DNA from 4 places in the Rhizobium sp. 0TCS1.26 genome. Region 1 is predicted to be linked to each of the others. Evidence: predicted binding sites of a transcription regulator. Region 1 holds the regulator's gene; each other region holds the start of a gene.
What was found. The regulator PhoB, encoded in region 1, activates phosphate uptake and scavenging genes when phosphate is short. The targets are predictions, from matches to a motif close to TGTCATNNANCTGTCAT.

Region 1 (5,214 bases):
TCGATCTACGAGAACGTCTCCTACGGTCCGCGCATCCATGGCCTCGCCAGGAACCGCGCCGACATGGACCAGATCGTCGAGGCAAGCCTGCAGCGCGCCGGCCTGTGGAATGAGGTGAAGGATCGCCTGCTGGAATCCGGCACCGGCCTGTCCGGCGGCCAGCAGCAGCGTCTGTGCATCGCCCGCGCCATCGCCGTTTCGCCGGAAGTCATCCTGATGGATGAGCCGTGCTCGGCGCTTGATCCGATCGCGACGGCCAAGGTCGAGGAGCTCATTCACGAGCTGCGCGCCAACTACACGATCGTCATCGTCACCCACTCGATGCAGCAGGCAGCCCGCGTTTCGCAGCGCACCGCCATGTTCCACCTCGGCCAGCTCGTCGAGGAAGACGATACCGACAAGATGTTCACCAATCCGGATGACCAGCGCACGCAGGACTACATCATGGGCCGTTTCGGCTGATCAGACAGCGCCGCCTGCCACTGGTTCCATTCGTCCGAGGAGAGACACATGCCATCCCATATCATGTCGGCTTATGATGAAGAGCTGAAGTACCTCAATCGCCGCATCTCCGAGATGGGCGGCCTAGCCGAGCAGATGTGCTCGGACGCCGTGCGGGCGCTCGTCAATTCCGACAGCGCTCTCGCGCAGAAGGTCATCTCCGACGACGTTATTCTCGATCATGCGGAGCGTGAGATCCAGGAGAAGGTGATCGTCACCATCGCCAAGCGCCAGCCGATGGCGGCGGACCTGCGCGAGATCATCGGCACGCTGCGCATCGCCGCCGATCTCGAACGGGTCGGCGATCTCGGCAAGAACACCGCCAAGCGGGTGATCGCAGTGCAGGGCACCGGCGTGCCGCGCAAGCTGGCCCGCGGCCTGGAGCATCTGTCCGACCTGGCGCTGGTGCAGCTGAAGGAAGTGCTGGACGTCTATTCGCACCGGTCTGCCCAGAAGGCCGAGGCGATACGCCAGCGCGATGAAGAGATCGACGCGATGTACACCTCGCTGTTCCGCGAGCTCCTCACCTACATGATGGAGGATCCGCGCAACATCACCACCTGCACGCATTTGTTGTTCTGCGCCAAGAACATCGAGCGCATCGGTGACCACGCGACAAACATTGCCGAGACCATCTACTACATGGCGACCGGCGCCCAGCCTGTCGGCGAGCGGGCCAAGGACGACAGCTCCAACATGCTCGGCGCTGTGGCCGAATAGCTGCGCGGACCTGTAGGAGTTCCTGATTATGCTGCCGAAGATTTCTGTCGTCGAGGACGAGGAGGCGCTTAGCGTTCTCCTTCGCTACAACCTGGAAGCTGAAGGTTACGAGGTGGAGACGATCCTGCGCGGCGACGAGGCGGAGATCCGTCTTCAGGAGCGCGTGCCGGATCTGCTTATCCTCGACTGGATGCTGCCGGGGGTGTCCGGCATCGAGCTCTGCCGACGGCTGCGTATGCGTCCGGAGACCGAGCGTCTGCCGATTCTCATGCTCACCGCCCGCGGCGAGGAAAGCGAACGTGTCCGCGGTTTGGCGACCGGTGCCGACGATTACGTCGTGAAGCCGTTCTCGACGCCGGAACTGATGGCCCGCGTCAAGGCGATGCTGCGCCGCGCGCGTCCTGAAGTCCTGTCCAGCGTGCTTCGCTGCGGCGATATCGAGCTCGACCGCGATACGCACCGCGTGCACCGCAAGGCCCGCGAAGTGCGTCTGGGGCCGACGGAGTTCAGGCTGCTGGAATTCCTGATGGCGTCGCCCGGCCGCGTTTTCTCGCGCTCTCAGCTTCTCGACGGCGTCTGGGGGCACGACATCTATGTCGATGAGCGCACCGTCGACGTGCATGTCGGTCGCCTGCGCAAGGCCCTGAACTTTTCCAACATGCAGGACGTAATTCGCACCGTGCGCGGCGCCGGCTATTCCATGGAAGCCTGACGTTTAGAGGCGATCCCCTGTCCTGACGAAGCCCGGCCGAGAGGTCGGGCTTTTTCGTGGGCCGCGGGCGAACGTCCGGTCCGGCCGGATGCAGGTCACAAAAAAACGGGCACAAGGCCCGTTTTCACCAGTGCATCGACTGTGCTCGTATCAGGCCCGTGCGGCCGCGGACTTGCGGCGCTCGGTGACCGGCTGGTAGGCAAGCCGTGCGTGGTACTTGCAGTAAGGCGAGTTATCGCAGGATTCAGCGCCGCAGAAGTGGAAGTCGTCCTTCAGCGGATCGCCGACCGGCCACTTGCAGGTGCGTTCGGTCAGCTCCGTGAGGACGAGGCGGCGCGCCATCGGAACCACGACATTGGTCGTCATCAGCTGGGTGGCGTTGATCGCCTCGATCTCGAAATCTTCCTTCACCGCGGTTGCACCCATCGGACGGCCGATGGTGCGTGCCGGTACAACGTTCGGGCGAGCGGTGTAGGCCGGAGCGCGTGGCGCCGGGGCAGTGCGCTTGGGCGTGCGGGCGGCAGCCGAAGTGCCGCCGGCCTTGATGCGGCCCGGCAGGTTGAGGCGATGCACCTTGCCGATCACCGCGTTGCGGCTGACGCCGCCAAGCTGTGCAGCGATCTGGCTGGCGCTGAGCCCTTCGGCCCATAACCGCTTCAATCTCTCGACGCGTTCGTCTGTCCAATTCATGCTGTCTCTCCGCCTTGAGCACACATCAGCAAGACAGAATCTCTCACCGTTACGACGAAACCAATTTCGTCGCGCATACTACATCTATACTTTTGGTGACTAGTTCCGCCGCATGCAGTCTAGTAATTGATCTTTAACCTAGAGGGCGGTGGACTCGCTGACAAGAGTCGTACGAATCGCTGCGAATCGATTTCCGGGTTTTCCCCAACTTGCTGCCAGACAGAGTCTTTTTTGCCACAGCGGCCGAAACCGGCGCCGTAACCGCCATGGCCCGGCAATGCGCCGGAATTGGAGCGATTTGTTGACAGCCGTCGGCGAAATGCGGATAGTGCAGCCGCCGCCCGCTGGGGCGGCATTTTTGATTTCGGCGGACGTTGCCGCCGCACAGATGATGATGCCCAAGGAGTGCTGTCGCCATGGCTGAAGCCGCGCTTTTCGACACGTTTGCACGGGCCCCTCTGCGCTTCGAGCGTGGTGAAGGGGTGTGGCTGGTGACGGAGACGGGCGAGCGCTATCTCGATTTCGGCGCAGGCGTCGCGGTCACCTCCTGCGGCCACGCCAATCCGCATCTTGTCGAGGCGCTGAAGGCGCAGGCCGACAAGGTCTGGCACCTTTCCAATCTCTACGAGATCCCCGAGCAGGAGCGGCTGGCACAGCGGCTGGTCGAGGCGACCTTCGCCGACAAGGTGTTCTTCACCAATTCCGGCGCGGAAGCCCTGGAATGCGCCATCAAGACCGCCCGTCGCTACCACTACTCCAAGGGCCATCCCGACAAGTTCCACATCATCACCTTCGAGGGCGCCTTCCACGGTCGGACGATCGCGACGATCGCTGCCGGCGGCCAGGAGAAGTATCTCGAAGGCTTCGGCCCGAAGGCGCCCGGTTTCGATCAGGTGCCGTTCGCCGATATCGAGGCCCTCAAGGCGGCAATCACCGAGAACACCGGCGCACTGCTGATCGAGCCGATCCAGGGCGAGGGCGGTATCCGCACGGCATCCAAGGAATTCCTGCAGCAACTGCGCAATCTCTGCGACGAGCACGGCATGCTGCTGATCTTCGACGAGGTTCAGACGGGCGTCGGCCGGACCGGCAAGTTCTTCGCCCATGAATGGTCCGGCGTTACGCCCGACATCATGGCCGTGGCAAAGGGTATCGGCGGCGGTTTTCCGTTTGGAGCGTGCCTTGCGACCGCTGAAGCTGCGTCCGGCATGAAGCCCGGCGTGCACGGAACCACCTATGGCGGCAATCCGCTGGCGATGGCGGTCGGCAATGCCGTGCTCGACATCGTGCTGGAAGACGCCTTCCTGCAGAATGTCCGCGACGTGGCGCTGGTGTTCCGCCAGGGACTCGCGGGCATTCAGGACCGCTTCCCCGAGGTCATCGAGGAAATCCGCGGTGAAGGCCTGATGCTCGGCATCAAGGCGCGCGTGCCGGCCGCCGAACTGACGGTTGCCATGCGCGAGGAGTATCTGCTGGGCGTGCCGGCTGGCGACAACGTCATCCGCATCCTGCCGCCGCTGGTGGTGACCGCCGAAGAGGCCCGCGAGGGCTTGGCTCGTATCGAACGCGCCGCCGAAAAGCTGCAGAGCGAAAAGTTGAAGAAGTCGGCCTGACGGCTGCCGTAGCGAGCGGGCCGCCGGATGGCGCCCCGGATGGAATGGACCATGGCATCACCCAAGCATTTTCTCGATCTCTCGGCCGTTTCCTCGGGCGAACTGCGCACCATTCTGGATGACGCGCTGACCCGCAAGAAGGCAACCAAGGCCGGTACAGCCGACAAGCCGCTTGCCGGCAAGATGCTGGCGATGATCTTCGAGAAGCCGTCCACCCGTACCCGTGTTTCCTTCGATGTCGGCATGCGCCAGCTGGGCGGCGAGACGCTGTTCCTGTCCGGCACCGAGATGCAGCTCGGTCGTGCCGAGACGATCGGCGACACCGCCAAGGTTCTATCGCGCTACGTCGATGCAATCATGATCCGCACTACCGATCATCGCCGGCTGATGGAAATGGCCGAGCACGCGACCGTGCCGGTGATCAACGGCCTGACCGACGAGACGCATCCCTGCCAGATCATGGCGGATCTCTTGACCTTCGAGGAACATCGCGGTCCGGTCTCCGGCAAGACATTCGCCTGGACCGGCGACGGCAACAATGTCCTGCATTCCTTCGTCGAAGGTGCCGCCCGCTTCGGCTACCAGATGAACATGGCCGTGCCGATGGGCTCCGAGCCGCTCGACAAGTACCTCAACTGGGCCCGCAACAATGGCGGCGAGGTCATGCTGTGCCATGATGCCGAACGTGCCGTCGAGGGTGTCGACATGGTGGTCACCGACACTTGGGTGTCGATGAACCAGGAGCACAAGGCGCGCGGCCACAACATATTCCAGCCCTTCCAGGTCAACGAGCAGCTGATGCGGCGCGCCCGGCCGGAGGCGCTCTTCATGCACTGCCTGCCTGCCCACCGCGGCGAGGAAGTCACCGACGGCGTCATTGACGGTCCGCAGTCGGTGGTCTTCGACGAGGCGGAAAACCGCATGCACGCGCAGAAGTCCATTCTCGCCTGGTGCTTCGGCGCGGTCTGAACGACTGCG
Region 2 (5,214 bases), 370 kb from region 1:
CGTCGGCGCCATGCAGGAAACCATCCAGGGCATTTCCATCGTCAAGTCGTTCACGATGGAGAAGGAACTCAGCCGCAAGGTCAACGGCATCATCGACGCCGCCGAGAACCGGGCGAACCGCATTGCCCGCCTGACCGAGCGCACCTCGCCGCTGACCGAAACGTTCGCAGGCCTGTCGATTTCCAGCGTGCTGGCCTATGCCGCCTTCCGGTCGATCTACGACGGCGTACCGCCCGGTGCCTTCTTCGCCTTCGTCGCGGCGCTTCTGATGGCCTACGACCCGGCTCGCCGACTGGCGCGCCTGCAGGTGCAGATGGAACGCGCCGTGGTCAACGCCCGGATGATCTACGAGCTGCTGGACCTGCAGCCGCAGCAGCGCGAAGAGCCGAATGCGCGGGACCTGGTGGTCACCGAAGCGCGCATCGAGCTCAAGGGAGTGACCTTCCGCTACGGCGGCGGCGACCAGATCCTGAAGCAGGTCGACATCGTCGCCGAGGGTGGCAAGACGACGGCTCTCGTCGGCCCTTCGGGTGCCGGCAAGTCGACGATCATCTCGCTGATCCCGCGTTTTTACGATCCGGCGGAAGGCGCCATCCTGATCGATGGCCAGGACATCGCCAAGGTCACCAAGTCGTCGCTTCGCCGTCATCTCGCCTACGTCTCGCAGCAGCCCTACCTGTTCGAGGGAACGATCCGCGACAATATTCGCTACGGCCGCCCGGAAGCTACCGATGCCGAGGTGGAGGAGGCCGCGAGGCTCGCCTATGCGCACAGCTTCATCATGGCGCAGCCGCAGGGCTACGAAACACCGGTTGGCGAGAACGGCGTGACGCTGTCCGGCGGCCAGCGGCAGCGGCTGTCGATCGCCCGGGCACTGGTCCGCAACGCGCCGATCCTGCTGCTTGACGAAGCGACGTCGGCGCTCGACAACGAGTCCGAAGCCGCCGTCCAGAAGGCACTCGATACGGCGATGAACGGCCGCACGGTGGTCGTCGTCGCGCACCGCCTGTCGACCGTCGTCAAGGCTGACAAGATCATCGTCATGGCGGAAGGCCAGGTAGTCGAGGAGGGTAACCACGAGGCGCTTGCACGGCGCCCCGACGGGCTTTACGCTCGGCTGAACAATCTTCAAACACCCGTCTGACGGGACGCAGAACGGAGCCGAAATTTCCGCATGAGCGAACATGACATGAAGCTGGTGGTCGTGGGCGCCGCAGGACGCATGGGCCAGACGATTATCCGCGTCATCCAGCAGATGCCCGGCGTCAGGCTGCATGCCGCCGTCGAGCGCGAAGGTTCACCGTTCATCGGCAAGGACGCAGGCGAATTGTCCGGCGCCGGCTTCGTCGGCGTTCCGATCACTTCCGATCCGCTGGAAGCCTTCCTGCATGCGGAAGGCGTCATCGACTTCACCTCCCCCGCCGGCTCCGTCGAGTTTGCAGCACTTGCCGCTCAGGCACGCATCGTCCACGTCATCGGCACAACCGGCTGCTCGACTGCCGACAACGAGAAGATCGCCGCGGCCGCGCGGCATGCGCGGGTGGTCAAGTCCGGCAATATGAGCCTCGGCGTCAACCTGCTCGGCGTGCTCGTTGAACAGGCCGCCAAGGCGCTTCCGGCCAGCGGCTGGGACATCGAAGTGCTCGAAATGCACCACAAGCACAAGGTCGACGCGCCTTCCGGCACGGCTCTGCTGCTGGGCGAAGCCGCCGCCGCCGGACGCAAGATCGACCTGGCTGCCCAGTCGGTGAGGGTCCGCGACGGCCATACCGGCGCCAGGAGCGAAGGCACGATCGGCTTTGCGACGCTGCGCGGCGGCTCGGTCATCGGCGAGCACTCGGTGATCCTTGCCGGCGAAGGGGAACTCGTGACCCTCTCCCACAGCGCTCTCGATCGTTCGATCTTCGCCCGCGGCGCGATTGCCGCCGCTCTCTGGGCACGGCCGGAAAAGCCCGGCCTCTACTCGATGCTCGACGTGCTCGGGCTTACCCGCTAACTCTCAGATCATAGACCTTCCTGGAGGAATTCATGACCGGCACACTCGTCCTCGTTCGCCACGGTCAGAGCGACTGGAACCTGAAGAACCTGTTCACCGGCTGGAAGGACCCGGAACTCACCGAGCTCGGCGTGCAGGAAGCGAGTTCCGGCGGCGTGGCCCTGGCGGCAACCGGGATCAAGTTCGACATCGCCTTCACCTCCGAACTTAAGCGTGCGCAGGAGACCTGCCGGATCGTGCTCGACAAGGTCGGCCAGAGCGACCTCGAGACGATCCGCGACGTGGCGCTCAACGAGCGCGACTACGGTGATCTCTCAGGTCTCAACAAGGATGACGCGCGCGCAAAGTGGGGCGAAGAACAGGTGCACATCTGGCGCCGCTCCTACGACATCCCGCCGCCGGGCGGCGAAAGCCTGCGCGATACCGGTGCACGGGTCTGGCCTTACTATCTGACGGAGATCCTGCCGCGCGTGCTGCGTGGCGAAAAGGTTCTGGTTGCCGCACACGGCAACTCTCTGCGGTCGCTGGTGATGGTCCTCGACCGGATGAGCAAGGCGGAAATCCTTAAGCTCAACCTCGCGACCGGCGTTCCGATGGTCTACCGGCTCAACGCCGATTCGACCGTCGCTTCCAAGCAGGTGCTGGGCGACATGTCCGGCGCTCACTAGGCAGCGAGCAGCACAAGATGGTGGGAAGCGCGTCGTTTCCGGGGCGCATCCCTTACTTGGCGTACCAGTAGGCCGTCAGAACGCCGCTGGCGGCAAAGACCGAAATGAAGGTGGTGAAGATAACGGTTGCGTCCATGATCCTGTCTCCTTTTACGAGCGGTCAACGCAGCGAGTATCAATTTCGTTGCATCCCCCTCTTTAACACCCATCACATCCGGCTGAGCTGACACGTCGATGTCATGATCGCAGCTTAGCTGTCGCTGCCTCGCAGACGGTTAGCCGACAGGGCTGAACCCGGATGCGGCGCTTCAATCAGGTGACATTTCGCATGCGTTACGCCGTCTATTTTACTCCACCCGAAGCACATCCGTTGACCAGCGCCGCTGCAATCTGGCTTGGACGCAATGCTTTCGATGACGCGAAGCCATCGATTTCAGTCCCGCAGACCGATCTCGCCCACGATCAATGGCTGACGGCAACGGCGGAACCGCGCCGCTACGGCTTTCACGCGACGCTGAAGGCGCCGTTCTCGCTTTCCCCCGATATGCAGGCGCACACGCTTCACGAGGCGTTCCGCAGCTTCTGCCGGACGACTTCGGCAACCGTCATCCCACGGCTGGTGCTGGCCCAGCTGGGTCCCTTCTTCGCTCTTGTTCCGGATGGGGAATGCCACGCCGTGGCAGAGCTTGGCGCGTCCTGCGTTCAGGCCTTCGAACCCTACCGCGCCCCGCTCTCAGAGGCCGACATGGCGCGCCGCAAGCCTGAGCGGCTCACCGCCCGGCAGCGCGAGAACCTGGAACGCTGGGGCTACCCTTACGTCTTTGACGAGTTCCGCTTCCACATGACCTTGACCGGGCCGATCGAGACCGCCGACCAGCCGCGGATGCGTGCGATCCTCGAGGAGCGCTTCGCCCCCTTCGTCGGCCAGCCGCTTCAGATCGAGCACCTCGCATTGTTTGTCGAGGAAGAGCGCGGATCGCCGTTCAAGGTCGCCGAGCTTCTGCCGCTCGCCTAATCGCGAGCGGCGCGGCCGCTACCCCATGGATCCGTTCGCCAAGATCAGTGGGCTTCGTCCCAGTTCAGGGCGGCGCGGGCATCGACCTTCAACGGCACCCGCATATCGAGCGCCGGCATTGCTGAATGCTCCATGGTCCGCACGATGACCGGCATCGCCGCGTCGATCGCATCCTCCTCGACCTCGAAGATCAGTTCGTCATGCACCTGCAAGAGCATCCGCGCACGCTCCGCGAGGCCTGACTTTTCCAGCGCCGGCTCGATCTGCACCATGGCCCGGCGGATGATGTCGGCGGCCGAGCCCTGGATCGGCGCGTTGATCGCCGCCCGCTCGTTGAACGCGCGCACCGACGGGTTGGACGACTTGATTTCCGGATAATGGGCGCGGCGGCCGAAGATGGTTTCGACATAGCCATGTTCGCGGGCAAACGCCTTGGTGCTTTCCATGTAGTCGCGGATGCCCGGGAAGCGCTCGAAATAGCGCTTGATGTAGTCGCCCGCCTCGGACCTCTCGATCGACAGCTGATTGGCGAGACCGAAGGCCGAGATGCCGTAGATGATGCCGAAGTTGATTGCCTTGGCGCGGCGCCGGACATCCGCCGACATGCCATCCACCGGAACGCCGAACATCTCGGATGCCGTCATCGCGTGGATATCCACGCCATCGGCAAAAGCCTGGCGCAACTGCGGGATGTCTGCGACGTGGGCAAGCACGCGCAGTTCGATCTGGCTGTAGTCGGCCGACAGCAGCCTGTGGCCTGGCGTCGAGACGAAAGCGGTGCGGATCTTGCGGCCTTCGGCATTGCGCACCGGAATGTTCTGCAGGTTCGGCTCAGACGAGGAGAGGCGCCCGGTCGAGGTTGCCGCCATCGAGTAGCCCGTGTGGACGCGCTTCGTCTCAGGATGCACGTAGCCCGGCAGCGCATCCGTGTAGGTGGACTTGAGCTTGGTCAGCTGGCGCCAATCGACGATCTTGCGCGGCAGCGGCTCGCCCTGGGCTGCAAGATCCTCGAGAACCTGCGCCGACGTCGACCACTGGCCGGTCTTCGTCTTCGACCCTCCGGCAAGCCCCATGCGGCCGAACAGGATGTCGCCAAGCTGCTTTGGTGAGCCGATGTTGAAGCGTTCGCCGGCAAGCTGGTAGATCTCGTCCTCGAAGGCTGCTGCCTTCTGCGCCAGTTCGCCGGAAAGCCTCGACAGGATCTGGCGGTCGACGGTGATGCCGCGCTCTTCCATGCGCGCCAGAACCGGTACCAGCGGCCGTTCAAGCCGTTCGTAGACGCGCGTCAGACCTTCGGCCGCCAGCCGCGGCTTCAGAACGAGCCATAGCCGCAGCGTCAGATCGGCGTCCTCAGCAGCATACGTCGTCGCCTTGTCGATATCGACGAGGTCGAGCTTGACGGCCGATTTGCCGCTGCCGGCAACTTCCTTCAGCGGGATGGGTGTATGACCCAGCCACCGCTCAGCGAGCGGCTCCATGGCATGATTGCCCTGGCCTGCCTCCAGCACATAGGAGATGAGCATGGTATCGTCGAA
Region 3 (5,214 bases), 320 kb from region 1:
GACCAGTTTCTCTGGTCGTCGCATGTGGAAGCCGTGGTGCTGCTGGAGAAGTAGGTCTACCGGCCAAGCTGCAGGGTGCCGCTTCCGGTGACGTTGTCGCAGCGGCAGCGACCGCCGACCCGGCCTTCGCTCGCCCTGCAGACTGAGGGGGTGCTGCGGTCGGCGCTGCGCGGGGCTGGCACGACGCAGACGTAGCGCTGGCGCTGGCGGTCGTCATTACCGCTGTAGACGCGGGTGTTGGGCCCGGACGTCTGCGCCAGGGTGGCCGTGGGGGCAAGCAGCAGCAGCGCGAGTGTCGCGAACAACCTGACCATGGTTCTGTCCTTTCGGAAGTGGGATGTCGTCGCCGCCATCCTTGGCGCCGAGCCATTAACGCGCGGTGAACCGGCTGGCGGCGCTACCGCTTGAGGAAGGCTTCGAAGGCGGCGCGCGCCTCGGCGCTCTTCAGCTGGGCGGAAAAATGCACCATTTCGGCATCGATGCGCGACAGCACCTCGCCGGTATTACCGCGTACGAGATTGCGGGCGATCTTCATCGCGCCGGCAGGTTTTGCGGCAAGCCGGCCAGCCAGCGCCAGCGTCTCGGTTTCCACCTCGGCGGGCGTCACGACCTTCCAGATCAGGCCGGCACCGCGGGCCTCGTCGGCGGAAAATCCCTCGCCCGCAGCCAGCAAGGCAAACGCCCGCTGATGGCCGGCGATGCGCGGCACGAGAAGACTGGAGGCGGCTTCCGGCACCAGCGCCAGATCGACGAAGGGCGTCTTGAACAGGCTTCTATCGGAGGCGATGGTCAGGTCGCAGTGCAGATGGAGCGTCGTGCCGATGCCGATCGCCAACCCGTCGACGCCGGAGACGAGAGGCTTGCCGCAGGTAGCCAGCGCCTTCAGGAAATCCACCGCGGCCGGCGGCTCATTGCTGCCGGACATCGCATAAGCGAGAAAATCGGCCATGTCATTGCCGGCCGAAAAGCAGCCGTCGCTGCCGAGAAAGACAATTGCTCTCACGGCATCGTCGTTTTCGGCATCCTCAAGGGCTGCCGTCATGCGGCGATACATGTCGGCGGTGATGGCGTTCTTCTTCTCCGGCCGGTTGAGGCGGATCAACAGGACGCCCGGATGGGCCTCGGGGCGTTCGATGAGGATGTGGTCGGTCATCTCTTCCTCTCCTCAGGCAAACAATACGCGCGCGGCCGCCAGGCTTTCGGCACCGTTGACGACCCGATCCTTCAGCGCCGCAGTCTCGGCGATGAGGTTTTCGGCGGCAAACCGGCAGAGCAGCAGGCGCTGGTCGCGGCCGGCTTCACCGGTCACCAGAGCGCCCTTGGCGAGATAGACGCCGGTGAGCGCCAGCCCGAAAAGCCGCTGGTAGGGCGTCGCACCCGAAAGCGCAGCAGCGACATTGCCGTCCGCCAGCCGCGCCAGCAGCCATTCGGTTGCCTCTTCGAGATCGGCAAGGCTTGCCGTCAGCCGCTCCGCGGTGGTGCCGAAGCCGACATCATTGGCGGAACGAACCTGTTCGGCGATGTCTTTCAGGTCTGCGATGAGGCCGCGCACCTGGTTGCCGTCCGACAGCGGCAGCTTGCGGGTGACGAGATCGGCGGCCTGGATGCCGTTGGTGCCCTCGTAGATCGGCGCGATGCGGGCATCCCGCCACAGGCGGGCGGCACCGGTCTCCTCGATGAAGCCCATGCCGCCATGCACCTGGATGCCGAGCGAGGCGACATCGACGCCGGCATCGGTGGCAAAGCTCTTGGCGATCGGCGTCAGGAGGGCGGCGCGCTCCGCCCACTGCCTTGCCTCGTCGCCTTCGGAATGGTGGCCCATGTCGGTTGCGTGGGCGCAGGTATAGCAAATGGCGCGGGCGCCTTGCGTCAGCGCCTTCATGGTCAGCAGCATGCGGGCGACGTCCGGATGCTCGATGATCGGGCTCATGCCCCCCTTGTCGCCCGAACCGGACCAGCCGGGCGCCTTGCCCTGGGTGCGCTCGCGGGCATAGGCGATCGCCTTCTGGGTCGCCGCCTCGCAGATCGCCACGCCCTGCATGCCGACGGCGAGGCGCGCATTGTTCATCATCGTGAACATGCAGGCGAGGCCGCGGTTCTCCTCGCCGATCAGGTAGCCGAAGGCGCCTGCCTCCTCGCCGAACCGCCCGTCGCCATAGATCATCGTGCAGGTCGGCGAGCCATGGATGCCGAGCTTGTGTTCCAGCGAATGGCAGTGAAGATCGTTGCGGGCGCCCGGCGCTCCGTCGGCGTCCAGCAGAAATTTCGGCACCAGGAACAGCGAGATGCCGCGCGTTCCGGCCGGCGCATCCGGCAGCCGCGCCAGCACCAGATGGATGATGTTGTCGGTGATCTCGTGATCGCCCCAGGTGATGTAGATCTTCTGACCGAAAATCCGGTAACTGCCGTCGTCGCGGCGCTCGGCGCGGGTTTTCATCACGCCGAGATCCGAGCCCGCATGCGGCTCGGTCAGGTTCATCGTGCCCGTCCACTCGCCGGAGATCATCTTCGGCAGATAAGCGGCCTTCAGCGCGTCGGCTCCATGCACCGTCAGCGCCTCGACAGCCCCCATGGTCAGCGTCGGACCGAGCGCAAAAGCCATCGATCCCGAATTCCACATCTCCAGAGCCGCGACGTTGAGCATGTGCGGCAGACCCTGGCCGCCGAAATCCGGATGTGCGGCAAGACTGTTCCAGCCGCCCTCTGCCCAGTGGCGGTAGAGCGCGTCCCAGCCATCCGGGACGACGACCTTGCCATCGACCAGCCGCGCGCCCTGCGTGTCGCCGACGGCTCCCAGCGGCGCGACCTCTTCGGAGGCGAAGCGACCGGCCTCCGAAAGAATGGCATCCACGAGATCGTCCGAAAGATCACCGAGCCTGCCGTCGTCCAGGGCCTTTGCGAGACCTGCGACATGCTTCAAGGTGAACGCAATATCCTCAACCGGTGCCCTGTACATCGCATGCTCCTCCGCAGTCACAGGCAGTGGCCGCGCACTCCCCTTCCCCGGATGCGCGTGGCCGACTAGTGCTGTCCGGGCTAATTGATTTTTACGTAAACGTCAACGTTCGCGCCACCGCACGCTCCGTCGCCGTCTGCCTCAGCAGGACGGTTTGGTTGGGGATGCAAGACGGCTGACACGCTTCTGCCGGCGCACGTCACATGCCTGTCATCGCTGCCGCGGTAACCGTCAGGGCCCTACCTCAATCAAAAGGATGGAGACCAAGATGAGCCAGAACGAGATAAGCAAGACGGACGAGACCGGGATCGACAAGAGCCAGCTTTCCTGGGACGCATGGGATGAACTGCAGACCCCGCCGCCTGCCGAAACCGAGTTCGATCGCGTCGTCGCGCGCGCCGTGTCGCGCCGCGGCTTTCTCGGCAGCATGGTGGCCTTCGGATCGGCTGCGGCCGCGCTCGGAACGCTCGGCAACCTGATGAGCTCCACCTCCGCCGAAGCCCAGCAGGCTGCCTCGCGCATCCCGTTCAAGCCGGTGCCGATCTCCACCGACCATACGATCCACGTGCCGGAAGGCTATGGCTGGAAGCCGCTTGCCAAATGGGGCCAGCCGCTGTTTTCCAACGTCTCCGACCTCGATCCGGCGAACGGCGTCAGCCTTGAGAATTCCGACAAGGTGTTCGGCGAGAACACCGACGGCATGGAACTGTTCGTCATCGGCGATCATCAGGTGATCGCCATCAACCACGAATACGTAAACCCTGACATCAACCTTCCGCATCGCGAAAAGGGCAACCCGCAGAACATCGATGAAGTGCGCATCCTGCAGAACATGCAGGGCGTTACGGTGATGGAAGTCGCCGAAGGTGCAGATGGCTGGCAGATCGTGCTCGACAGCCCGTTCAACCGCCGCATCCACCACAACACGCCGATGAAAATCACCGGCCCGGCTGCCGGCTCCGACCTCATCAAGACCGCCGCGGATCCCAACGGCACCGACTGTCTCGGGACGTTCAACAACTGCGGTGCCGGCCGCACGCCGTGGGGCACCTACCTCACCTGCGAAGAGAACTTCAACGGCTACTTCGGCACCACCGACGCCGCCTTCAAGATGCCGGACGACTACAAGCGCTACGGCATCGCCGCCGAGACCCGCTACGCCTACGAGAAGTTTGACGAGCGCTTCGACGTGGCGAAGAACCCGAATGAACCGCGTCGCGCCGGCTATGTCGTCGAGATCGATCCCTCCGACGCCAAGTCCGTTCCGGTGAAGCGCAGCGCGCTTGGCCGCATCAAGCACGAAAACGCGGCCGTCGTGGTGGCGCGTGACGGCCGGGTGGTCGTCTACATGGGCGACGACGAGCGCGGCGAGTTCCTTTACAAGTTCGTCTCGAACGGCATCTACGTTCCGGGCGGCGAGACCTCTGGCCTGCTCGACGACGGCACCCTCTACGTCGCGAAATTCTCCGACGAAGGCACCGGCGAATGGCTGGCGCTGACGCCCGAGACGACCGGCATGAAGATGGACGAAATCTGCGTCTTCACCCGCCAGGCGGCCTCCAAGGTCGGCGCGACGACGATGGACCGTCCGGAATGGGTGGCGATCAACCCGGTTGCCATCGAAGCCTACTGCGCGCTCACCAACAACAGCTATCGCGGCGTCTCCAAGGACGGCAAGCCGCGCACCAATGCCGGCGGCGAAGTCCTGGCACTGAACGCCGCCAACCCGCGCGAGAAGAACGAGTACGGCCAGATCGTCCGCTGGTATCCGGAGAATGCCGACCACGCCGACAGCAAGTTCAAGTGGGACCTGTTCGTCATGGCCGGCAATCCGACCGTCCACAAGGACAGCTATGCGGGTTCGAGCAACATCAACGAAGGCAACATGTTCAATTCGCCGGACGGGATGATGTTCGACTCGACCGGCCTGTTGTGGATCCAGACGGATGGCGAGGAAACCAACGAGGGCAACTTCGCCGGCCAGGGCAACAACCAGATGCTCGCAGGCGATCCGGCAACCGGCCGCATCGAGCGTTTCCTGACTGCACCGAAGGGTGCCGAAGTCACCGGCCAGACATGGTCGGCCGACAAGCGCACCCACTTCGTCGGCATCCAGCACCCCGACGCACCGTTCCCGGACGGCGAAGGCAAGCTGCCGCGTTCGACGGTCATTGCGGTCAAGCGCAACGACAACGCAATGATCGGCTGATCCTGCTGATTAACGAGGGTCGCGTCGGCGAGACCGGTGCGACCCTCGA
Region 4 (5,214 bases), 800 kb from region 1:
CTGATCACCGACACCTACCTGGTGCTTCCCGACGAAAAGGTCCAGCTTGCGCTGGTGGCCGACAATCCGGGCGACTGGGTGATGCATTGCCACATCATCGAGCACCAGAAGACCGGCATGACCAGCTATGTGCGGGTCGTCTAGGATCCGAGGGACACGCATCATGAGCGAGATGACCAAGACACTGCGGATGATAGAAGCGGGTCCTGGCATCTTCGCCTATTACGATGGCCGGATCGACGGCATGCGACTTTACTCGCCGCGCCGGAACTGGCTCGACGACGGCGCCTACGGGATCGGCTTACGAGCAGGTCCGCCGCGACAACATCGACAGCCTGCGGCAGAGCAAGCGCCGCGTGGAAAAAGACGCATCCGGCGGTTAAATCACGCAATACCTGCTGCCGCAGAATAGAAGAACCGCTCTTCATGTTGACATCGCGAAGGGAAAGGGAAAGGAAAGCTGACCCCTTAGTTTTACTGCCTGAACGAAGCTGATGATTGACACAACTGCCGCCCTCGAGGACGCCTGCCGTAAGCTTGCCCAATCGGAATTCGTCACTGTCGATACCGAATTTTTGCGCGAGACCACCTTCTGGCCGATACTCTGCCTGATCCAGATGGCAAGTCCGGACCTGGAAGTCATCGTCGACCCGATGGCCAAGGGGCTGGACCTGAAGCCGTTCTTCGAGCTGATGGCCAATCCGGCGGTGGTCAAGGTCTTCCATGCGGCGCGCCAGGACCTCGAAATCGTCTATAATCTGGGAAAGCTGATCCCGCACCCGATCTTCGACACGCAGGTTGCGGCGATGGTCTGCGGCTTTGGCGATTCGGTCTCCTACGACCAGCTCGTGCAGCGGACCAAGAACGTCCAGATCGACAAGTCGTCGCGCTTCACCGACTGGAGCCGGCGGCCGCTGACCGAAAAGCAGCTGGACTATGCGCTCGCCGACGTCACGCATCTGCGCGACGTCTATCTGAGCCTCAAGGATCAGTTGGAGAAGCAGGGCCGCACCACCTGGGTCAGCGAGGAGATGGCTGTCCTCGAAAACCCGGCGACCTACGACATGCATCCGGATGATGCCTGGCTGCGGCTCAAATCTCGGCTGCGCAAGCCGCAGGAGCTGGCGGTGCTGAAGCACGTGGCGGCGTGGCGCGAGCGCGAGGCCCGCAGCCGCAACGTTCCCCGCTCGCGCGTCGTCAAGGACGATGCGATCTTCGAGATCGCTCAGCAGCAGCCGAAGGATATCGACGCGCTGGCGCGCCTGCGCACGGTGCCGAAGGGCTGGGAGCGCTCGTCCTCGGGGGCTGCCATCCTGGATGCGGTGAATTCCGCCCTGGCGCTGCCGAAGACGGATATGCCGCACGCGCCGAAGCACGTGCATGCGCCGGAAGGCGCGCAGTCGGCAGTCGAGCTGCTGAAGGTTCTACTGCGGCTGATCTCGGAGAAACACGGGGTTGCCGCCAAGGTGATCGCCAACAGCGACGATCTCGACAAAATTGCAGCCGAAGGCGAGGCTGCCGAGGTGGCGGCGCTCTCAGGCTGGCGTCGCGACCTGTTCGGCGAACCGGCGCTGAAGCTGATCTCCGGCGCGCTGGCGCTGCGCTTCATCGACAAGAAGGTCGAACTGGTCGAGCTCACGCCGGACGCCGTCTGACCCACCAAGGGGCTCGTTTTCACGAGCCCTGGGTATTTCGGGCAGGAGAAGCTTCGCCGGCTCAGTCGTTCGGGAAGCTGATGATCTGCCGCGAAACCAGCTTGAGGCTGCGATCCGGCTGGATCACGTAGGTTTCGTGGTAACGCTGCCCACCGTCGTAGAAGTCGTTGTAGACGGTGCTGCCGACCGGCGCCTTGGTAAGCTTGGCACGCGGCTGGCCGTTGTAGGTGATGCTGCCCGGAATGGGCTCGATTGCGAAGGCGCTGGGAGCGCCGATCAGAAGCGCCAGAAGCGCGCCCGTCAATATGGTTTTCATGGAAGTTGTCCTTTGTAGCCGCAAGGCGCGATGCGCCATTGCATGGGACAGAGATGGGAGCGGTGTTCCTCGACCGCAACGCCGCCTTGATGACCACTGCGTCGCAATTCCGTGAACAGTCCGGCTGGATCATCCCTCTCGGCGCTAACTGCTGCTCGTCGGCAAAGGTGGGCGCGTCGCGGGCCGTCGACGTCGAGCCGTCGCAAATCCGTCAACCGCATGTCACGGCGACCGCTTAGGAGGAACCTGTTCTCAAACTCACAGGTGGTTCCCATGACCAGATCGCTTCTCGCTTCCGTCGCCCTGCTGGCCATCATGAGCGCCGGCGCATCAGCCGACGAAATGGCCTTCCCTGCCAAGCTCGCAGCCCAGGCAATCGTGCCTGCCAACACGATGATCGAAGCGCCGCAGGACGCGCCAGAATTCCTCAAGACATCCGGCAAGTTCACCACCGCCGATCGCAAGCGCACGGAAGCGCTCGGCACCGTTCCGGGCAAGGACGGCGCGCGGCTGACCGGCCTGTCGCTGCCGTTCAAGGGGCAGCCGCTGCAGGGCTTCTCCGGCATCAAGGCTATGTCCGACGGCACGTTCTGGACGCTCTCGGACAATGGCTTCGGATCGAAGGCCACTTCCAGCGACGCCATGCTGATGCTGCATCACGTGCGGTTCGACTGGCAGGCCGGCAAGGCCGAGCGCATCGGCACCGTCTTCCTTAGCGACCCGAACAAGAAGGCGCCCTTCCCGATCGCCATGGAAGGCGCGGCCAATCGCTACCTGACAGGCGCCGACTTCGACGTCGAGTCGATCCAGCCGACCACCGACGGCTTCTGGGTGGGCGAGGAGTTCGGCCCCTATCTCCTGAAGTTCGACGCCAAGGGTGAACTGACCGACGTGATCGCGACGCTGGTCGACGGCCGGCCGGTCACCTCGCCCGACAATGCTCTCCTCTCGGTGCCGGCCAATCCGACTGCCAAGCCGGCCGCCTTCAACATCAAGCGCTCCGGCGGCTTCGAAGGCCTGGCAATGTCGAAGGATGGCGCCAAGCTCTACGGCTTGCTGGAAGGCCCGCTCTACCTCGAAGACAATTCGGTCGAGAAGAGCGACGGCCAGACGGCCCTGCGCATCGTCGAGCTGGATGCCGCGTCAAAAGCCTGGACCGGCCGCAGCTGGCTCTACCCGCTGACTGAAGGCGGCGTGGCGATCGGCGACTTCAACATGATCGACGCGACGACGGCGCTGGTGATCGAGCGTGACAATGGTGCCGGCACCGCCGACAAGGCCTGCGCCGATCCGAAGAAGCCGGAAGCCACCTGCTTCGACCAGCCTGCCAAGCACAAGCGCATCTACAAGATCGAGATGTCCGAGGCCAATGTCGGCAAGGCAGTCCGCAAGATCGGCTATGTCGACCTGATGAAGATCGCCGATCCGGACGGCAAGGCAAAGCAGGGCGGCGGTGAAGGCTTCTACGACATGCCGTTCGTCACCATCGAGAATGTCGATGTAGTCGACGCTACTCACATCGTCGTCGGCAACGATAACAACCTGCCGTTCTCGGCCGGCCGCGCCGTCGACAAGGCGGACGACAACGAGTTCGTGCTGCTGGAAGTCGGCGCGTTCCTGACGGCCAAGTAAGCAAACGAGAAAGGGCCACTCCATCCGCGGATGGAGTGGCCCGTTGAAGAGATGCCGTCAGAGCCTCATTCGAACACGAAGGCCAGCCGCTTGCCGGTCAGCTTCGACAGCTGCTGCAGGCGACCGTCGAGGCGCTCGCCGGAAAAGGCCGAGTATTCGTGCGGCACGACCAGCTCCAGATCGAGATCCGGGCTGTTGGAACGGCGGAAGTGCAGATGGTTGACGATGCCAGGCATCGACGCCGAGAACAGGTAGACGACGCGCAGCAGGCCGCCGAGCAGCTTGGCGAGGTCGAGCAGCCGTGGGGTGGCGATCTGAGACAGAGGTGCTGTGGCGCCGTCGTCGTGGAGGCCTTCGAAACGGTAGTAGTTGGCGAGCGCCAGGTAGGCCCGCCCGGCATGGGTGATGCCGATCAGTGACGAGTGGGCGATGAGGTTCAGCGCCTGCAGGCCGCGGTAATCCGGATGGGCACGCCAGCTGATGTCGGCGAGCAGGCAGGCGGCCCGCCGGTAGCGGCTCTCCTCGTGGGTCTCGGTGACGCCGAAGGCCGGCACCATGCGCCCGGTCCATTCAGCAAGTTCGCGCGCATGCTCGGGCGAACGGGCACGCAGGATGGCCAGTTCATCGGCGGCCAGCAGCAGCGGATCGGCTTCCTGATCTTCGATCGGCAGCTGCGAGTAGAGGTAGCCTTCGCGCACGCCCTGCGCAGAGAACACCACACGCGACGGCTTCATGACGCTCAGCACTTCCTGCATGGCGACGGCACCGAAGGGCAGGAGCGCCCGGCGGTTCTTGGAAACCGACTGCCAAGCCGGGTCCTTGCTGTCCTTCGACAGAACCACCTGCTCGAGGAAATTCTGCATCTCGTTCAGCTGCAGCTCGTAGCCCTGCATCATGTGCAGCGGGTAGCGGATGATCTCCATGTGCAGCTTGGCGATGTTGCGCCAGGTACCGCCGACGGCATAGAAGGTGCGGCCCGCGCCGCTTGCCAGGAAGCCTGCCTTGCGGACCTCCGCCTTGGCGAGGTTGCGCGCTTTGGACAGGGAGTTGCCGGAGGTTTCGGCCAGCCGGAGCCCGCCGAGCGGCAGGGTCACGCCCTTGCCGAATTCCCGTCCCCTGATGTCGATCAATTCCAGCGATCCGCCGCCGAGATCACCGGCGATGCCGTCCACGTCGCCGAAGCCGCTGATCACGCCGAGCGCCGAATAAAGCGCCTCCTCCTCACCCGACAGCACCTGCACCGGATGGCCGAGGATCGTCTCCGCCTCCTCGATGAAGGCGGGGCCGTTCGAGGCTTCGCGGGCGGCAGCGGTTGCAAGCACGAAAATGCGGGTGGAGCGGGCCTGGTCTGAAAGCGCCCGGAAACGCCGGAGCGCGTTCAACGCCCGGCGGACCGCCTCGTCGTCCATGCGACCTGTCGATCCGAGCCCCTTGCCCAGTCCGCACAGGACTTTCTCGTTGAAGAGAACCGTCGGTGACCGGGACAGATCCTCGTAGATCACCACGCGCACCGAGTTTGAGCCGATATCGACCACCGAGACGGGCGCGCTTCCGGGGAGACGCCCCTGGGCTTCAGATCGTACCATACGTCCCTATTTCTTGTGTCCGGAT

Region 2: AAIH46_RS13645 (DUF1045 domain-containing protein) is a predicted target of PhoB. The motif match lies at 2,888-2,904, and genes of this name have one in related genera.
Region 3: AAIH46_RS10240 (PhoX family protein) is a predicted target of PhoB. The motif match lies at 3,154-3,170, and genes of this name have one in related genera.
Region 4: AAIH46_RS07790 (esterase-like activity of phytase family protein) is a predicted target of PhoB. The motif match lies at 2,170-2,186, and genes of this name have one in related genera.

Annotation. Positions count from the first base shown of each region.
Region 1 covers NZ_JBCIYV010000002.1:941,216-946,429, reverse strand. The annotation lists gene pstB (phosphate ABC transporter ATP-binding protein PstB) at 1-462, shown strand, start outside; gene phoU (phosphate signaling complex protein PhoU) at 511-1,221, shown strand; gene phoB (phosphate regulon transcriptional regulator PhoB) at 1,250-1,933, shown strand; gene AAIH46_RS11765 (GcrA family cell cycle regulator) at 2,084-2,623, opposite strand; gene AAIH46_RS11760 (aspartate aminotransferase family protein) at 3,040-4,236, shown strand; gene argF (ornithine carbamoyltransferase) at 4,288-5,205, shown strand.
Region 2 covers NZ_JBCIYV010000002.1:1,307,029-1,312,242, forward strand. The annotation lists gene AAIH46_RS13630 (ABC transporter ATP-binding protein) at 1-1,144, shown strand, start outside; gene dapB (4-hydroxy-tetrahydrodipicolinate reductase) at 1,175-1,996, shown strand; gene AAIH46_RS13640 (2,3-bisphosphoglycerate-dependent phosphoglycerate mutase) at 2,029-2,664, shown strand; gene AAIH46_RS13645 (DUF1045 domain-containing protein) at 2,993-3,679, shown strand; gene polA (DNA polymerase I) at 3,724-5,214, opposite strand, start outside.
Region 3 covers NZ_JBCIYV010000002.1:625,995-631,208, forward strand. The annotation lists gene AAIH46_RS10220 (class I SAM-dependent RNA methyltransferase) at 1-54, shown strand, start outside; gene AAIH46_RS10225 (hypothetical protein) at 57-314, opposite strand; gene AAIH46_RS10230 (crotonase/enoyl-CoA hydratase family protein) at 398-1,153, opposite strand; gene AAIH46_RS10235 (acyl-CoA dehydrogenase) at 1,166-2,956, opposite strand; gene AAIH46_RS10240 (PhoX family protein) at 3,225-5,165, shown strand.
Region 4 covers NZ_JBCIYV010000002.1:144,398-149,611, forward strand. The annotation lists gene AAIH46_RS07770 (multicopper oxidase family protein) at 1-144, shown strand, start outside; gene AAIH46_RS07775 (hypothetical protein) at 164-412, shown strand; gene rnd (ribonuclease D) at 495-1,655, shown strand; gene AAIH46_RS07785 (hypothetical protein) at 1,717-1,971, opposite strand; gene AAIH46_RS07790 (esterase-like activity of phytase family protein) at 2,245-3,603, shown strand; gene ppx (exopolyphosphatase) at 3,669-5,189, opposite strand; gene AAIH46_RS07800 (RNA degradosome polyphosphate kinase) at 5,196-5,214, opposite strand, start outside.